DNA from 2 places in the Arthrobacter sp. SPT-J7 genome. Region 2 is predicted to be linked to the other one. Evidence: riboswitches for the same ligand, from Rfam matches in the RefSeq annotation. Region 2 holds a riboswitch; the other holds the start of a gene.
What was found. Region 2 has a riboswitch for cyclic di-AMP ahead of AC5RWX_RS10185 (M23 family metallopeptidase). Riboswitches for the same ligand answer to the same signal wherever they lie in the genome.
Positions count from the first base shown of each region.

Region 1 (7,996 bases), on a different contig from region 2:
ACTTCCAGGTTGGAGGCCGGGGCAGAGTCACGCTGGACGTTGGCGTCAGCAGCGTTGGCAGCGAGGCCGCTGGTAAGGACCAGGCCGGAAGCGGCTGCTATAACAGCCGCCTGTCGCCCTACGCCGCCGGCGTTCTCGCCAACAGCTTTGGCACTGATGGCGAGCGAGTTGGTTTTGGTGACCTCGGCGCGGTGCCGTGCGGTTGCACGAGTAGTCATCAGTTCTCTCTTTCGTTTTCCTTCAAACCGCTTGTAGGCAGCCAAAGGTGTTTGGACGCGCCGGCATCTTGGGGGTACGCCGGCACGCCCCGAACGGGGATGTGTGGTGATTTAGCGAAGAGCGTGTTTGGGCAATGAAAGCCCTTGGACCCTGGGGTCGAAGAACTAGTTCATAGTGAAAAACGCGGAAGAGCCGGTAGCAGCTACCGAGTGCAGCAGCGTTCCCTGGGACGGGTTCAGGGCGCTGATCATCATGCCGTTGCCGACGTAGATGCCGACGTGCGCGCCGCCGTTCTGCATGACCAGGTCACCCGGCTGCGGCGTGGAGGTGGGCTTCATTGCAGTCCACGCGTTAACGCGGGGGATGCTGATGCCGGCCTGGGCGTAGACCCACTGGGTAAAGCCTGAGCAATCCCAGCCGTTGGGAGTGGTGCCGCCCCAAACGTACGGACGGCCGATGCCGGTGTAGGCAATGCCCGCGATTCCGGAAGTGGAAGCGGAGGCAACGGTTTCAGTGAGCTTCTGCGGGGCGGATTCCGGAGCAGCTGCGGTGGTAGCGGTGGTAGCGGTCCGGTTGCCGGAGGCAGTGGATTGCGCACGCACCGTTTCGACCTTGGGTGCCGGCGTGGTTTTGACCACGGGGCGCTCAAAGGAAACGGTAGCCGTGGGTGCCGCTGTGACCGCGAGGGTGCTCTGTGCGGATCCGGACTCAGTGGAGGCGGAAACACCAGCGGTGGTGTCCGCTGCATTGGCCGGCAGGCCCATGGTCAGGATGAGGCCGGACGCAGCTGCGATGACTGCAGCCTGGCGACCTACTGTCCCGGCATTGGCACTAACAGCCTTGGACATGGAGTCCAGGGGGTTGGTACGAACCGGTTGCGCACGGTGGCGCGCAGAATTATGGCGTGAAGACACGAAGGTAGCCTCTCCCAATGCCTACGAGGTGAGCTGTCGGATTCGGATGGGAGTCACCCGGCCGCGTAGCTTCCTGGGAAGCTTTTGCGACTTAACCCCAAGGCCTCCAAAAAGCTGAAGGCCAAAATTGGTTCCCCCGCCCCTGCCAGACGATGAAATGCGAACGGACCTTGAGCGGTGGCAGAGTTAGGCAATCCGCACAAGAGCGTCAACTTCGGAAAAGTTGGCGCGAGTTAGACGGTACAGCAGTTTTGGGTGAATGTCACATTCAGGTCACGGCTGGTCAAGTTCAAGTGATAGCTCACAGTCACTTGACTAAAGCCAGCCGGTCGGGTCAACAACCTCGCCATTGACCTGGACCTCAAAGTGGAGGTGGCAGCCGGTGGAGGCTCCTGTGGTCCCACTGAGGGCCACAACGTCCCCGCGGGACACCGTCTGCCCCTCCCTTACGCTGAAGGATGACAGGTGGTTGTAGGTGGTCTCCAGGCCATTGCCGTGATCCACCACCACACGATTGCCGCCCCCGTACTGGTGCCATCCAACGAACGTGACAGTTCCGGTGGCTGCGGCCAGCACAGAGGTGCCGCACTGGGCCACATAGTCCTGTCCCCGGTGGAAATCGCCGGAGCCTCCGGTGATGGGGCTGACCCGGTAGCCGAAGGGCGACGCAGTGGTCAGGGCAGCGAGCGGGGCACCAAGGCTTCCCGCGGAAGCGGCGCGGGTGATGGCGCCGGCAGACTGGGCACTGAGAAGTTGTTTCAGCTTGCCATCCGGGTCCGCCTGGGTAACTACAGCAGAGCGGCTGAAGTCGATCTGGGCGCCAGCTTCCGCGGAAACCTGCGGCTGGGGGGCAACAGCAGACGCGGCCGCAGGAGTGGATCCGGAGGCATCCGTTGCCATCACGGGACTGGTGGCCGGCACGGTCACGGTGAGTACCAGGCCGGTGGCAGCGAGGGCGATACCGGCCTTTTGGCCGATGCCGCTGGCAGCAGCGAACTCAGTGATCTGACGGAAGGGACCCCGACGGCGGCGCGCATCACGGTGCGGATCGCGGGGGCGTTCCGAGGTGATGGCTTCGACGACACGCGGTGTCGAAGCAGGGACCGCCGCGCGGCGGCGTCCCCTGGAATTCTGCATGGTCAAGAAGGGTTCCTCTCTGGAAAGCCTGCGAAGTTAGCTGTCGGATTCGGGTCAGAGAGTGCAAAGACCCGGTCCGCCGTAAGCAAGCTTCGGCACAGAGATATCCCGGAGGGATCCTTCACTGGAAGTGGCTTGCTGCTGACGGACTTCACCCCAAGGCAGTCCCCTGCTGCCGCTTGTGGTTCCCCCGCCTCTGCCAGTTACGACTCGTGCTCCTGATCCGCTGGCAGAGCTCGGCTCCAGATCAGGTAACGCTTTAATATCAACGCTTGGTTCAACTATAGATGCTTAAGCCGCAAAGTAACAATTCCGTTATCTTTGCGTAACTGCCTTCCCATGGGGTATCGGGCCCTTCGCCGCCTTCTAGCTGATCGCCACGAAGACGTGGGCGGCTACCTCCGGGGGCAGCTCAAGCGCCCCTTCGATGCCGGGAACCCGAACCGAAATGTAGTCGCCCACCCGTTCCAGCGACACGGCGGCACCCGGCCGGATGCCCCCCTCATCGAGCTGGGAGAGCAGTTCAGGCTCTACCTGGATGGGCTCGGCAAGCCGGCTGACGGTCACCACCGAGGCAGGACCGTACGACTTCATTGCCTCCAGAAGGCTGATGGCTCCGTCCGCGAAACCCAGGGACGGCACGCCGCCGAGGGCAGCAAGGCCCGGAATCGGATTTCCGTAGGGGGACTCCGTGGGGTGGTTCAGCAACTCGTAGATGCGCCGTTCCACCCGCTCGCTCATCACGTGCTCCCAGCGGCAGGCTTCATCGTGGACATAGGCCCAGTCCAGTCCGATCACATCAGCGAGAAGGCGTTCGGCCAGGCGATGCTTGCGCATTACTTCGGTGGCACGCTTCCGGCCCGTCTCGGTGAGCTCAAGGTGGCGGTCGCCTGAGACCACAACCAGCCCGTCCCGCTCCATGCGCCCGATGGTCTGGGAGACGGTAGGCCCCGAGTGCCGCAGCCGCTCGGCGATACGCGCACGAAGGGCAACGATGTTCTCTTCCTCGAGCTCCAGAATGGTCCGAAGGTACATCTCCGTAGTATCGATCAGATCCGTCATCCAGCTCAGCTCCTCGAGCACAGTACCTAGCGTTGTCCCACCGTATCGCCTTCACCGCGACGTAGTCCGTGGAAAAGCTTAGCCTATTTTGACTTTGTCCGATTAGTTCAGTGGGTGCGGGCGGGCCGTCTCATTGGCTGGACTATGACGGTTCCGGTTCCCGCCGATAGAGCGGTTCAGGCAGAATGAGGGAGGCCCTGGTTGCAGTCGTCCCCGGCTGCCGGCCACCAACATCCGACCGGACCAAAGCCATGTCCACGCCGAAATTGGAGCACCCGTGAGCGAAACCAGCATCACTATTCCCGCCGACCTCCTGCCCCAGGATGGACGGTTCGGCGCCGGGCCTTCCAAGGTCAGGCAGGAGCAGATCGATGCGCTGTCCGCGGCTTCGAAGAACATCCTCGGCACGTCCCACCGGCAGGCCCCGGTCAAGAACCTCGTGGGTTCCGTCCGCGAAGGTCTCAGCCAGTTCTTCCGTGCCCCCGACGGCTACGAAGTGGTCCTGGGCGTTGGCGGTTCGACGGCTTTCTGGGATGTGGCGAGCTTCGGCCTGGTTGAAAACAAGGCCCAGCACCTTTCCTTCGGCGAGTTCGGGTCCAAATTTGCGGCAGCCACCAACAAAGCGCCCTTCCTGGGCTCCTCGTCCATCATCAAGTCCGAGCCGGGCACACGCCCTTCAGCCACGGCCGAAGCCGGCGTGGACGTTTACGCCTGGCCCCAGAACGAGACCAGCACGGGCGTTTCAGCCCCGGTACAGCGTGTTGCCGGCGCAGATGAGGGTGCCCTGGTACTGGTGGATGCTACCTCTGCCGCGGGCGGGCTGGACGTGGACGTCGCGGAAAGTGACGTCTACTACTTTGCTCCGCAGAAGAATTTTGCGTCGGACGGAGGCCTCTGGCTTGGGCTGTTCTCCCCCGCCGCCCTGGAACGCGCGGCGCGGATCAAGGCGGGTGACCGCTGGATTCCGGATTTCCTGGACCTGCAGACGGCCGTCGACAATTCGCGGTTGAACCAGACCTACAACACGCCCTCACTCTCCACGCTGGTAACGCTGGACGCCCAAGTGCAGTGGCTGAACTCCAACGGCGGACTGGACTTCGCTTCTTCGCGCACGGCAGACTCTGCCGGACGTATCTACAGCTGGGCAGAGGCTTCGGAGTTCGCAACCCCGTTCGTGACGAAGCCGGATGAGCGTTCAAACGTCATCGCAACCATTGACTTCGATGAGTCCGTGGATGCCGCAGTGGTCGCCAAAGTCCTTCGCGCCAACGGGATCGTGGACACCGAGCCGTACCGCAAGCTCGGCCGCAACCAGCTGCGCATTGCAACCTTCGTGGCCATTGAACCGGCCGATGTTTCCGCGCTTCTTGCGAGCATCGACTATGTGGCGGGCGAACTGCGCAAGTGATCGAAACTGCCCACGTAACCGGCTGACGTAACCTCCGGCCTTAACGCACGACGGCGCCGCCCGGGTCCTGCCCGGTCGGCGCCGTTGCGTTTCTTAGCTCAGTTTCCTTGTTTGGGCGCGGTTGTTTCCGTGCCTTAATCTGTCCCGGAGTGCTGGCCTGAGGGCTGCTCCGCCACGTCAGCTTCCTCAACTTCGGCCTGGTCCACCTGTGGTTGGTCGTCATGGGCCTGGTCATCCGGGACTACATCGTCCAGGGCTCCAGCATCCCCATCGACAGGCTGAGTGGCGGCAGGTTGGGTGGCGGCAGGCCCGGCGGCGTCTGTTTCCAGCACATCAGCGTGGTCAGCACGTCCATCAGTCGGCTCTGCACCGGCGGCGGGCGTAGCGGCTTCCGCCTCGTGCGACCGGTCCTCACCGCGCCCCGATTCCTGTTCCTGTTCATCCTCGGGCCGGACCCGTTCGGCCCACGGAACCCATTCAGGGGCGAGGATGGACTCCTCGGACGGCAAGAGGCCGAGCTCGTTAACCGTGACCACCTTGGACCGCGAATTCCGGGTCAGCACCGCGAACCACTGCCAGCCGGCATAGCCGGGCAGCCTGCACGCAAAGAGGTGGGTGACCAGGCGGTCGCCTTCGCTCTTGGCCGCGAGGTGCTGCCCAACATCCGCCGCCGCGGTGATGCCTTCGATGGCTGCTCGAGCCGTGTCCACGGCAGCAGCAAGAAAAGCGTCCGGCTTACCGGTACGCCATACGGGCACACCGGCGCGTCGCTTGGCTGGTTTCGCCACCCCAGGCACCTGGCCGGCTGGGACAGCGGTGCCACCGGCGGCCCCGCCCGCTGCAGCACCGGCCTGCAGCTGCGCCGTGTCCCCCGGCACCGGGTCCATCGATTCAATGTCCATTGACTCCAAACCCCGTGGCTCCAGGGGCATTGACTCCGGATCGAGTGACTCCAGGTCCTGCTGATCAGCTTCCCGGTTCATAAAGGCCTAAACGTCCAGCTCGTCGGCAACCTTACGCAGGGCCGCGGCGATGGCCTTGCCCTTATTGCCTTCCGGGTACTTGCCTTTGGAAAGGGTTCCGGACAGGTTGTCCAAAACAGTAACGAGGTCCTGGACCAGCGGCGCAAGGTCCTTCGCGCTGGGTCGCTTGGCCTTGGCGATGGACGGCGTCTTGTCCAGCACACGCAGGCCCAGGGCCTGGGCCCCCTTGCGGCCGTCAGCCACACCAAACTCGACGCGGGTGCCTGCTTTCAACTCTGTTACGCCCTCAGGCAGCGACGATTTGGGCAGGAAGACTTCCTGGCCATCTTCGCCCGCGAGGAATCCGAAGCCCTTTTCCTTGTCATACCACTTGACCTTGCCGGTAGGCACGTAATCAACCTTCTTCGTTCTGACGTCTTGAGACACGGCCGGCCGTCACCGCATCCACATTGTTGTGCGGGTCCAAGGTGTGACGGCTGGGAGACCGTGTTGGTCTGTATCCCTCAAGGTTATCCTGCCCGGTGCCGTAATCCTGCTTTCGATGGCTCCCCGCAAGTGCGACCCTGCAGCCATGCCGGGAGTGCCAGACCGGGCTGTTAGCGTTACGTTCATGACACCCTCGCGTTACCGGCGTCCCCTGACGATCCTCGGCGCAGTTATTGCAGTGCTTTCGCTGGTGGCGGTGGCTGCCGTTGTGGCATTCGCCTTCGCCGGTTCGGTTGCTCCTGCCTGGGTCACCTACACCGCCCTCTACGGCCTGCCGCTGGCGTTCCTCCTGATGCTGTTCCTTGTTCTTGACAGCGTTGCCGGGCGCCGCCGGGCAGGAAAACCGGGCGGGCGGTAACGTTGGACTGATGTCCCTTATTCGCGCGCTCAGTAAGGACCTGGAGGCCCGCAGCGATGACTCGTTGCGGGCGCTGTTCGACGCGCGTCCGGATCTCGTTTCCCCCCCGGTACCGGACTTCGCCGCCCTCGCTGCCCGGGCCAGCGGGCGCGTCAGCGTCCAGCGTGCGCTGGAACGCCTCAACCGGCCACAGATGCAGGTCCTGGAAACCCTCCATCTGTGCACCAACACGGATACGGAGCACAGCGCCTCCGCCGCAGGACTGCGCAAACTGATCTCGGGTTCCACGGTTGCCGCTGTGGAACGGATCCTGGCGTCCCTGCAGGAACTCGCCCTGGTGCACCGCGCAGAACCCCCGCACGGATCACCCGCCAGCGGCAACAGGCAGCGCTATTACCTCCCCGTCGGCAGCCTCAAGGATGTGGTGGGGATTTATCCTGCTGGGCTCGGCCGCAGCTATACCGAACTGGTGCGCCTCCAGCCGGCCTTTGCGCAGCGGGCGGTCCAGCTCGTTTCCGAGCTTCACCGCAGCGGTGCAGCCATCCATGGAGCCACAACGCCCATGGAGGCAGCGCTTGCCCTGCAACGCTGGACGTCCTCGCCGGAGAACCTCCGGGACATCTTGTCCACTGCTCCGGAACGGACGGCGGCCCTGCTCGCCCGGTTCAGGAACTGGGCCATGGGTGCCGTTCCCCAGGCGCAACGCAAGGCGTCCATCACCGCCGAAGGATCCGACGTCGGGCCCATCGACTGGCTACTGGCACGCGGCCTGCTGGTGCCGCTGGACGCCGCCCACGTGGAGCTGCCGCACAGCGTGGGGCTCTCGCTGCGGGGCGGTGCCATCATCGATGATTTCAGGCTGTCGCCGCCGGTTCCCGAGCTTGGCCGGACCAGTGCGGCCTTGCGGCGGAATGCTGCCCTGGGGGCCATCAGCGAGACGCTGCGGCTCGTGGGCGAAGTACTTCATGCGGTGCGGGAACAGCCCATGGCCACACTGCGCAGCGGCGGCGTAGGTGTCCGCGAGATGCGGCGGCTGGCCGAGATGCTCCGGATCGACCAGCCCCGTGCCGGGCTTCTCCTGGAGCTCTGCGGGCTCGCCGGGCTGATCCGCCTGGATGTGGACTCATCATCTTGGGTCCAGCCGCCGGAGCTGGAATGGCTCATCCTGCCCAGGCAGGAACAGTGGCTTTGGCTCGTCAACGCCTGGCTGGCCAGCGAGCGCGTACCGTCCCTGGTGGGGCAACCGATTAACGGGGCTCCAGGAGCCGCAGCTCACCGTGCCGCTTCCGGGAGCACCATCATCGCATTGTCAGCCGAAGCGCAACGGCCCGACGCCCCCGTCGTACGCAAACGGATCCTGGAGATCCTGAACGAACTCACCCGGGAAGCAGCAGCCCCTGACGGCACTGCACCCGTCCTGGACGCGCCA
Region 1 covers NZ_JBNHFF010000057.1:5,167-13,162, reverse strand. The annotation lists gene AC5RWX_RS22270 (NlpC/P60 family protein) at 1-218, opposite strand, end outside; gene AC5RWX_RS22265 (C40 family peptidase) at 384-1,067, opposite strand; cyclic di-AMP (ydaO/yuaA leader) riboswitch at 1,138-1,320, opposite strand; gene AC5RWX_RS22260 (M23 family metallopeptidase) at 1,449-2,270, opposite strand; cyclic di-AMP (ydaO/yuaA leader) riboswitch at 2,281-2,491, opposite strand; gene AC5RWX_RS22255 (iron-dependent transcriptional repressor DtxR) at 2,637-3,332, opposite strand; gene serC (phosphoserine transaminase) at 3,610-4,740, shown strand; partial or broken gene AC5RWX_RS22245 (DUF3027 domain-containing protein) at 5,165-5,642, opposite strand; gene AC5RWX_RS22240 (cold-shock protein) at 5,730-6,113, opposite strand; gene AC5RWX_RS22235 (hypothetical protein) at 6,334-6,567, shown strand; gene AC5RWX_RS22230 (helicase-associated domain-containing protein) at 6,578-7,996, shown strand, end outside.
Region 1: it holds a riboswitch for cyclic di-AMP, as region 2 does, so the genes downstream of both, AC5RWX_RS22260 (M23 family metallopeptidase) here and AC5RWX_RS10185 (M23 family metallopeptidase) in region 2, are expected to answer to the same signal.

Region 2 (7,996 bases):
GGCTTGCCCGGCAGCTTCTGGTTCCCGGCGCGGCCATGCAGGCGGTAGCGGTACCCCTTGGCGTGCAGCAGCCGCCGGACCACCAGTTCGGGCCGAGTATTCTTGCCGCGAATTTTGGCCATGTTGGCGCTGCGCTGCTGCGGAGTCAGCGAATCGGCCATGGACCAAGTCTAGGTTGCCGGGACAACGGAGCCGGTGGCCAGCAGCCGGTGTCTGTGCGGCTCGGCTGGGTGGCCGATCCCGGGAAACATGAAGTTTTCCGCGTGACCGCGCTCTCATTCGCGACCGGAACGGCTGCCGCCGCACTATCCTTAAACGCTGATGCGGCGGACGAAGATCCGCCGCCTTTCCTCGAAAGGACCCTCGATGCGCTTGATCGGCACCTCGGACCTCAAGATTTTCCCGCTTGCGCTGGGCGGCAACACCTTCGGCTGGACCTCGGACGAGCCCGGCTCACAGCAGGTCCTGGATGCCTTCGCCGATGCAGGCGGCAATTTCATCGACACCGCTGATAGCTACTCCGCCTGGGTTCCGGGAAACACCGGCGGCGAGTCCGAACACATCATTGGCCGCTGGATGGCCGAGCGGAAGAACCGGGAATCGGTGGTCATCGCCACCAAAGTCGGTGGGCACCCGGAGCTTCAGGGCCTGTCGGCGGTGAACGTCGCCGCTGCCGCCGACGCGTCGCTGCAGCGGCTGGGCACCGACTACATCGACTTGTACTACGCCCATTACGACGACGAGAGCACGCCGCTGATCGAAGCGGCCGCCGCCTTCGATGCCTTGGTGAAGGAGGGCAAGGTCCGCCAGATCGGGTTGTCCAACCTGTCCCCGGAGCGGATCGCCGAGTGGATCACCATCGCCCGGCAAAACGGCTTCGCGCTGCCGGTGGCACTGCAGCCGCATTACAACCTGGTGGCCCGCAAAAACTACGAGCAGGGCTACGCGCCGCTGGCCAGGCAGCACAACCTCTCGGTCTTCCCCTACTACTCCCTGGCCGCTGGCTTCCTGACCGGCAAGTACCACAGCAACGACGACGCCGACGCCAGCCCGCGTGGCGGCATGGTGGGGGATTACCTCACCGCGAACGGCTTTGCGGTGGTGGACGCCGTGGAAACGGTCGCCTCCTCCCGCGGAATCTCCATGACGACGGCGGCGCTCGCCTGGCTGCTCAGCAAGCCAGGTATCACCGCGCCGCTGGCCAGCGCCCGGACGCCGCAGCAGGTGCCGGATCTGATGGCTGCGGCGGACGTGGAGCTGACTGCCGACGAAATTTCCGCCCTGGACAAGGCGTCGCAGTCCTTCGCCTGAGCCGTCAGGCGCTGCTGGCCGTCGCTCCGCTTCTGACAATGCCGGTTTAACGAGCGACGGCGATGCCCACCGCATAGGTGGGCATCGCCGTCGGGGTGGCGGAAGCTCCGCCGTTGCTGTGGGCTTAGAGCCAGCCGGCCGGATCCACGGTCTGGCCGTCCTTCACAACCTCGAAGTGCAAGTGGCAGCCGGTCGAGTTTCCGGTGGTGCCCAGCTCGCCGATGCGCTCGCCCTGGGCGACCTTTTGGCCCAGCGAGACGCCGATCGACTGCAGGTGGTTGTAGGTGGTCTGCAGGCCGCTACTGTGCTCGACCACAATGCGGTTTCCGCCGCCGCCCACCTGCCAGCCTGCCTCGACCACCTTGCCGCCGTCGGAAGCGTGCACCGGGGTGCCGCAGCCCATCGCGTAGTCAATGCCGGTGTGCAGTTCGCCGGCCGCGCCGGTGATCGGATTGATGCGGTAGCCGAAGCCTGACGTCTGGTTCATGTTCGGAATGGGGGCCTCCAGGCTGCCCGTCGCGAAGCCGGCGGTCTTGGCCTTGGCCGCGTCAACCTTCTTCGCTGCAGCGATGGCGGCTGCCTTCTTCTTGGCGGCAGCTTGGGCCTTGGCCTTCTTATCCGCTGCTGCCTTCTTGTCGGCGGCAGCCTTCTTGTCCGCTGCAGCCTTCTTGGCAGCGGCGTCGTCGACCTTCTTCTTCTCGGCGGATGCGGCGGCGGTCTTGGTCTCTTCTTCGGCGGCCTTGCTGGAAATGTCGGCTCGGAGGAACCGAAGGTCGACATCCTTCGCGGTCACGCTGAATGTACTGTTGCTGGAAACGCGATCGGTGCGAACCAGTTCGTCCGAGTCACCGGCATGGGCCACCGGGATGGCAATCACGGCAAGCATGCCGGCGGTTGCGGCAGCAATACCCGCTTTGCGGGCAACTGAGCGAGCCGGGTCGGACGTTTCAGCGCGGCGGCGGCCACTGGGATCGCCGGTACGGCGGGAGATCTGGGCAAGGGGCGACGTACGGGTGTCGGAACGGCGACGACCGCGGACAGGGGTGTTCACAGGGTATTCCTCTCGTGCGCCTACGAAGTTAGCTGTCGGATTCGAGCGAGAGTTCACTCGGTCCTGCCGGCAAGGCTGCGGGAAGCTGGCCTGCCTCTGAGGACTTCACCCCAAGGTGCCCCCAAGCACCGTAAATGGTTCCTCCGCCCCTGCCTTCGACATAAAGCTCGATTTCTTATGGTCCGCCGGCAGGGTTCGGCGGGCGGACCTGGCACCTACCCTCTTAGTAGGAACATCCTCAAATTTACTGGAGCGACACGCGGCGTTACAACTTCGTTATCCGTGTTTCCTGTCACCAGAAGCGCTCACGTTTGCCGCTCAGCCCATCAACCACGCCGCCGTGTGCGTGCGGCCGGAGATCTCATTGCGTTCGCCGGCCTGGACCGGAACTCCGGTGGGGAAGTAGCTGGCCCGCCGTTCTTCAAGCCGTTGCCGGGATTGCGGCGAGGGTATCGAAGTGCCTTTCCTTCGATCGCAGTTCCTGCAGGCCGCCGCCAAATTGGTCATCACGGTGGCTCCGCCTTTCTGCCACGGGAAGAAGTGGTCGCCGGTGGTGGCCGGGTTCGGACAACGGCGGTCCCGGCCAACCTCAAGTTCGCATTGGCCGCCGGCACGGGCCAAGCCTTCGCGGCGTTGCTCCTTGGTAAATTTGCGCAGCGGATCGCGGCGGCGCAGATCGCGGGATCGGCGGATGCGTGCGGCAACGCCGATGGCCAGCAAGACCACGACGGGCGGTCCGATCCAGCCCAGCACGGGCCAAAGCTCCTGAAGCAACGGCTCCGGACCGCCGCCAGCGAGAAACAGCCGGACCCCGGTCATCAACCCGGTACCGAGCAGGACCGAGACGAAGGCATATGCCAGCCAAGCCAAGGCCGCCACGAAAACCCACAGCGTGATCCGCCGCGACCAGTAAATCATCCCCAGTTCAGACATAACCCATCCGATGACCCTTCGCGAGTCATCCGCCTAAGCTAGCCCGGGCACCCTGTGATTCCCACGGTTCCGGCCCGGCGGACAAGTCGCGAGAGTGTGCTCATTCTTGCGGCCGCCCCGGAGGCACGAACCAGCGCGACTTACAACGCGGCCGCTCCAGCCTCGGCCACGGACTGGTCTTGCTCCCCGGTGCCGCCGCTGACGCCTATCGATCCCACCACCTGGCCGTCGCGGGAGAGCGGAACGCCGCCGGCGAAGATCATGATCCGGCCATGGTTGCTGGCGTGGATGCCGTAGAACTGGTTTCCCGGCTGTGAGTTGTCGCCCAGGTCCTTGGTTTGGATGTCGAAGGCACGGGAGGTGAAGGCCTTGTTGATCGAGATGTCGATGCTGCCCAGCCAAGCCCCGTCCATCCGCACATGCGAGACCAGGTTCCCACCGGCGTCGGCCACGGCAATGTTCATTGGCTGGCCGATTTCCGCGGCCTTGGCCTCCGCAGCGGCAATGACCCGACGCGCATCTTCCAGAGTGACAGTATCCATGTTTGCTCCTTGGTCGCAGCCCGCGGCGGCGGTCCCTTTGTGATGTCATCGTGGATTGAGCATGTACTGGTGGCGGCACCGGCGTTGTAATCCGCGTAGCCCTTCGGTGCGTCCTCCAAACGAATGTCTGTCGGATTGACGGCTAGAAACTATCGATCGCGTCGACTGTCGATCTCCTTGTCAGCAACCGCGTGGTTGCTGCCCATCCTCTCTGATCCGGACCGGAGCCAAGGGGTAGGTAGGAGCCACCGTAGCCCTCTTGCTGCCGGGCTGGCTAGGGCCAATCCAGTAGCGGATCCTGCGGCCGTTCCAGCGGCCAATCCGCACGGCCCTCTTGTGGGCCTAGACGCGATCCGCAAGGGTGGGCTCCATGAGTGCGAACGCAGCGTCAGACCGAATCGCGGGCGCGGACGTCATTGTTGTGGGGGCCGGGCTCTCCGGATTGGTCGCTACCGCTGAGCTGACCGAGGCCGGGCGCCATGTGCTGCTGGTGGAGCAGGAATCGGAAGCGAATCTCGGCGGCCAGGCCTGGTGGAGCTTCGGCGGCCTGTTCCTGGTGGATTCACCGGAGCAGCGCAGGCTGGGCGTCAGGGATTCTGTGGAACTGGCCTGGCAGGACTGGCTGGGCACCGCTGGCTTCGACCGGCCGGAGGACTATTGGCCGCGCCGCTGGGCGGAGGCCTACGTGAACTTCGCCGCGGGCGAGAAGCGGGCGTGGCTGCGCGAGCGCGGACACCGGATCTTCCCGGTGGTCGGTTGGGCCGAACGTGGCGGCTACGAAGCCAGCGGCCCGGGCAATTCGGTGCCCCGTTTCCACATCACGTGGGGGACCGGTCCCGGCATCGTGGAACCGTTCGCCCGCCGGGTGCGGGAAGCGGCCGACGCCGGACTGGTCACCTTTGCCTTTCGGCACCGGGTGGACGGGTTGCTGACGAAAGACGGCGCAGTCACCGGAGTGCGCGGCAGCATCTTGGAACCGACGACGGCGGAGCGCGGCCGTGCGTCCTCACGCACCGTGGTGGGGGATTTCGAGTACCCGGCCGGCGCCGTCGTCGTCACCTCCGGCGGAATCGGCGCGGATCTGGATGCGGTGCGGCGGAACTGGCCGCAGCGCCTGGGTACCCCGCCGGGGCACATGGTCGCCGGGGTTCCCGAATACGTGGACGGACGGATGCTGGGCATTGCGCAGGCGGCCGGCGGGCGGGTGATCAATCCGGACCGGATGTGGCACTACGTGGAGGGCATCCGGAACTGGGATCCGGTGTGGGCGCGGCATGGCATCCGTATCCTGCCCGGTCCCAGTTCGCTCTGGCTGGATGCCACCGGGAAGCGGCTGCCGGCGCCGTTGTTCCCCGGATTCGACACGCTCGGCACGCTGGAGCACCTGCGCTCGACCGGACACGACTACAGCTGGTTCATCCTGAACAAGCGGATCATCGAGAAGGAATTCGCGCTCTCCGGCTCGGAACAGAACCCGGACCTGACCGGCAAGTCGGTGCGCGAAGTGCTCAAGCGGGCGACGACGGACGTGCCCGGCCCGGTGCAGGCCTTCTTGGACCATGGCGTGGACTTCCTGCAGGCGGACACCGTGGCCGAGCTGGTGGCCAAAATGAACGAGCTGGTGCAAACCCATCCGCTCGGTGAACCGGATGGGGTGGCCACTGCCGTAGGTTCGCCGGACGGGCAGGGGACGAGGCCCGCAGAACCTGTATTGCCGGCGTTCAGCGAAAACCCGGATGGGCCGATGCTGGATCCGGCCGAGGTGGAGGCCGAGATCCGGGCGCGGGACCGCGAGGTGGGCAATGCCTACGGCAAGGACGCGCAGGTGACGGCCGTCCGGGCGGCGAGGCGCTATCTGGGGGACAAGCTGGTGCGCACGGCCAAGCCGCACCGGCTGCTGGACCCTGATGCCGGGCCGCTGATCGCGGTGCGGCTGTCGGTGCTGACCCGCAAGACCCTTGGCGGACTGGAAACGGACCTGCTGTCCCGCGTGCTGACAGCGCAGGGGCAGCCGGTGCCCGGACTGTACGCCGCCGGAGAGGCAGCGGGGTTTGGTGGAGGCGGCATGCACGGCTACCGCTCGCTGGAAGGCACCTTTTTGGGCGGCTGCCTCTTCAGCGGCCGCGCCGCAGGCCGCGCCGCGGGTTCGTGACGGGCGCGCAAGTCCGCCGGTTTCTTACAGGCGCGCAGCCTCGCCGGTTCGACGGGCAAGTCTGCCGGTTTCTGACAGGCGCGCAGCCTCGCCGGTTCCCGACGGCGGGCAGTTCCGCCGGTTCGCGATGCAGCGGCCCGACAGGGCTCCAGCGCGGTGACCGCCCGGCTGCTTGAGGCCCGCTTGCTCCACCCAGCGGGCCGGTGAGACGTAGGCCACCGTCGGTCGGGCTGGAATAAACCGGACCGGACATAGGTTTTCCCTGTAGATGCAATTGCATGAACAACCAAGGAGAGCCGCAGTGTCAGAACGCAAGATCGTAGTCATTTCAGCCGGACTCGGCGTACCGTCCTCTAGCCGCATGTTGGCCGACCAGCTGGCGGCGTCCACGGTGGACCAGTTCCGACTGCAGGGCGATAAAGCCGAGATCCAGTCGGTGGAGCTGCGCGATTACGCGGTTGATATCGCCAACAATATGGTGACCGGTTACGCCGCGCCGAAGCTGGATGAGGTGATCAAGGCGACCATCGCGGCGGACGCCCTGATCGTGGTGACACCGGTCTTCAGTGCTTCCTACAGCGGCCTGTTCAAGTCCTTCTTTGACGTGGTCGAGCCACGCGCGCTCGCCGGCAAACCGGTGCTGATGGGTGCCACCGGCGGCAGTGCGCGGCACTCGCTGGCGCTGGACTATGCTGTCCGCCCGCTCTTCAGCTACCTCCGAGCGCGCACCGTGCAGACCACGGTTTTCGCGGCGCCGGAGGACTGGGGCGCAGGCGAGGCCGGCACCGGTGGACTGTCCGAGCGTTCCGACCGAGCTGCTGCCGAACTGGTCGACCTGGTGCAGGGGGCTCCGGTGACCGAGCGTGGCCGCGGCGGTATCGAGGCCAAGAGTTTCGAGGAGATCCTTGCCAGCGTCGGCCACTAAATGAGTGACCACCTCTGAGTTAGACGAAGGCCCGGTTAGGGGCTGGCTACAGTAGGCGCAGCAGCGCCGCGTAGCGACCCCGGACCGGGCCTTTCGGTCACTAAAAGCGTTCGGGCTGCTCGCCGAACTTGAAGTGCCGTCCGCTGATGCTTGTTGGCTTCACTTCCACGTAGAAGTCCTTGAGGGGGGGGGAATCCACGTCTCGACCGGAAGCGCCTCGGCGGCCGCGATTTCCTCCTGGGTTTGGAGCACCCGTGCGGTGCCTTTAACCACCACGCTCCACGCTTCGCCGCTGCCGATGCCGTCGGACTCGAACAGGACTCGTTCGTTGATGGTCAGCTCGGCCAACTTAGTGCCCGGCGCGGTACGCAGGACCAACCTGCCGTCACGGGCTACATAGTTGATCGGAAAGATGTCGGTTTCACCGGCGGCGGTGAGGACAAGCCGGCCGTGCTTGGTCTTCTCCAGCAGCTTCCAAGATTGCTCGTCGGTGAGCTCAAGGATGGGGTCGTCATGTTCAAACATCATGCCGCCCATCTTCTACATATGCGGTGAAGAAAGGAAGCCTCTGGGCGTGAGCGGGCGCCGGCCGTAAAAAGCGCAGTGCCGGCTGCAAACCGCCGCACCCGTTAAGCGGCGAGGCACCGCCGCCGGGCCGGGTGCCCGGCCCAACGGCGGTGCCTGCTGAGTCATCGCCGTGCAGTGGCACGGCAGGCCAGTGTTAGCTGGCTGGGGTGATCAGCGCGGATGCGCCGGAGCGGGCGGCATCGAAGCGGGCGGCGACGTCGGCCCAGTTGACGATGTTCCAGAACGCCTTGACGTAGTCGGCCTTGACGTTGACGTAGTCCAGGTAGAACGCGTGCTCCCACATGTCCAGCATCAGCAGAGGGATGGTGCCCACCGGGATGTTGCCCTGCTGGTCGTAAAGCTGCTCGATGACCAGGTTGCCGCCGAGGGGTTCGTAGGCCAGCACAGCCCAGCCCGAGCCCTGCAGGCTCAGCGCTGCCGCGTCGAAGTGGCCGCGGAACGCGTCGAAGGAACCGAAGTACTCATCGATGGCCGAGGCCAGCTCACCGGTGGGC
Region 2 covers NZ_JBNHFF010000005.1:131,618-139,613, forward strand. The annotation lists gene AC5RWX_RS10175 (very short patch repair endonuclease) at 1-161, opposite strand, end outside; gene AC5RWX_RS10180 (aldo/keto reductase) at 367-1,311, shown strand; gene AC5RWX_RS10185 (M23 family metallopeptidase) at 1,436-2,362, opposite strand; cyclic di-AMP (ydaO/yuaA leader) riboswitch at 2,367-2,540, opposite strand; gene AC5RWX_RS10190 (HNH endonuclease) at 2,681-3,295, opposite strand; gene AC5RWX_RS10195 (GlcG/HbpS family heme-binding protein) at 3,436-3,837, opposite strand; gene AC5RWX_RS10200 (FAD-binding dehydrogenase) at 4,208-5,989, shown strand; gene AC5RWX_RS10205 (FMN reductase) at 6,291-6,914, shown strand; partial or broken gene AC5RWX_RS10210 (pyridoxamine 5'-phosphate oxidase family protein) at 7,015-7,442, opposite strand; gene AC5RWX_RS10215 (superoxide dismutase) at 7,636-7,996, opposite strand, start outside.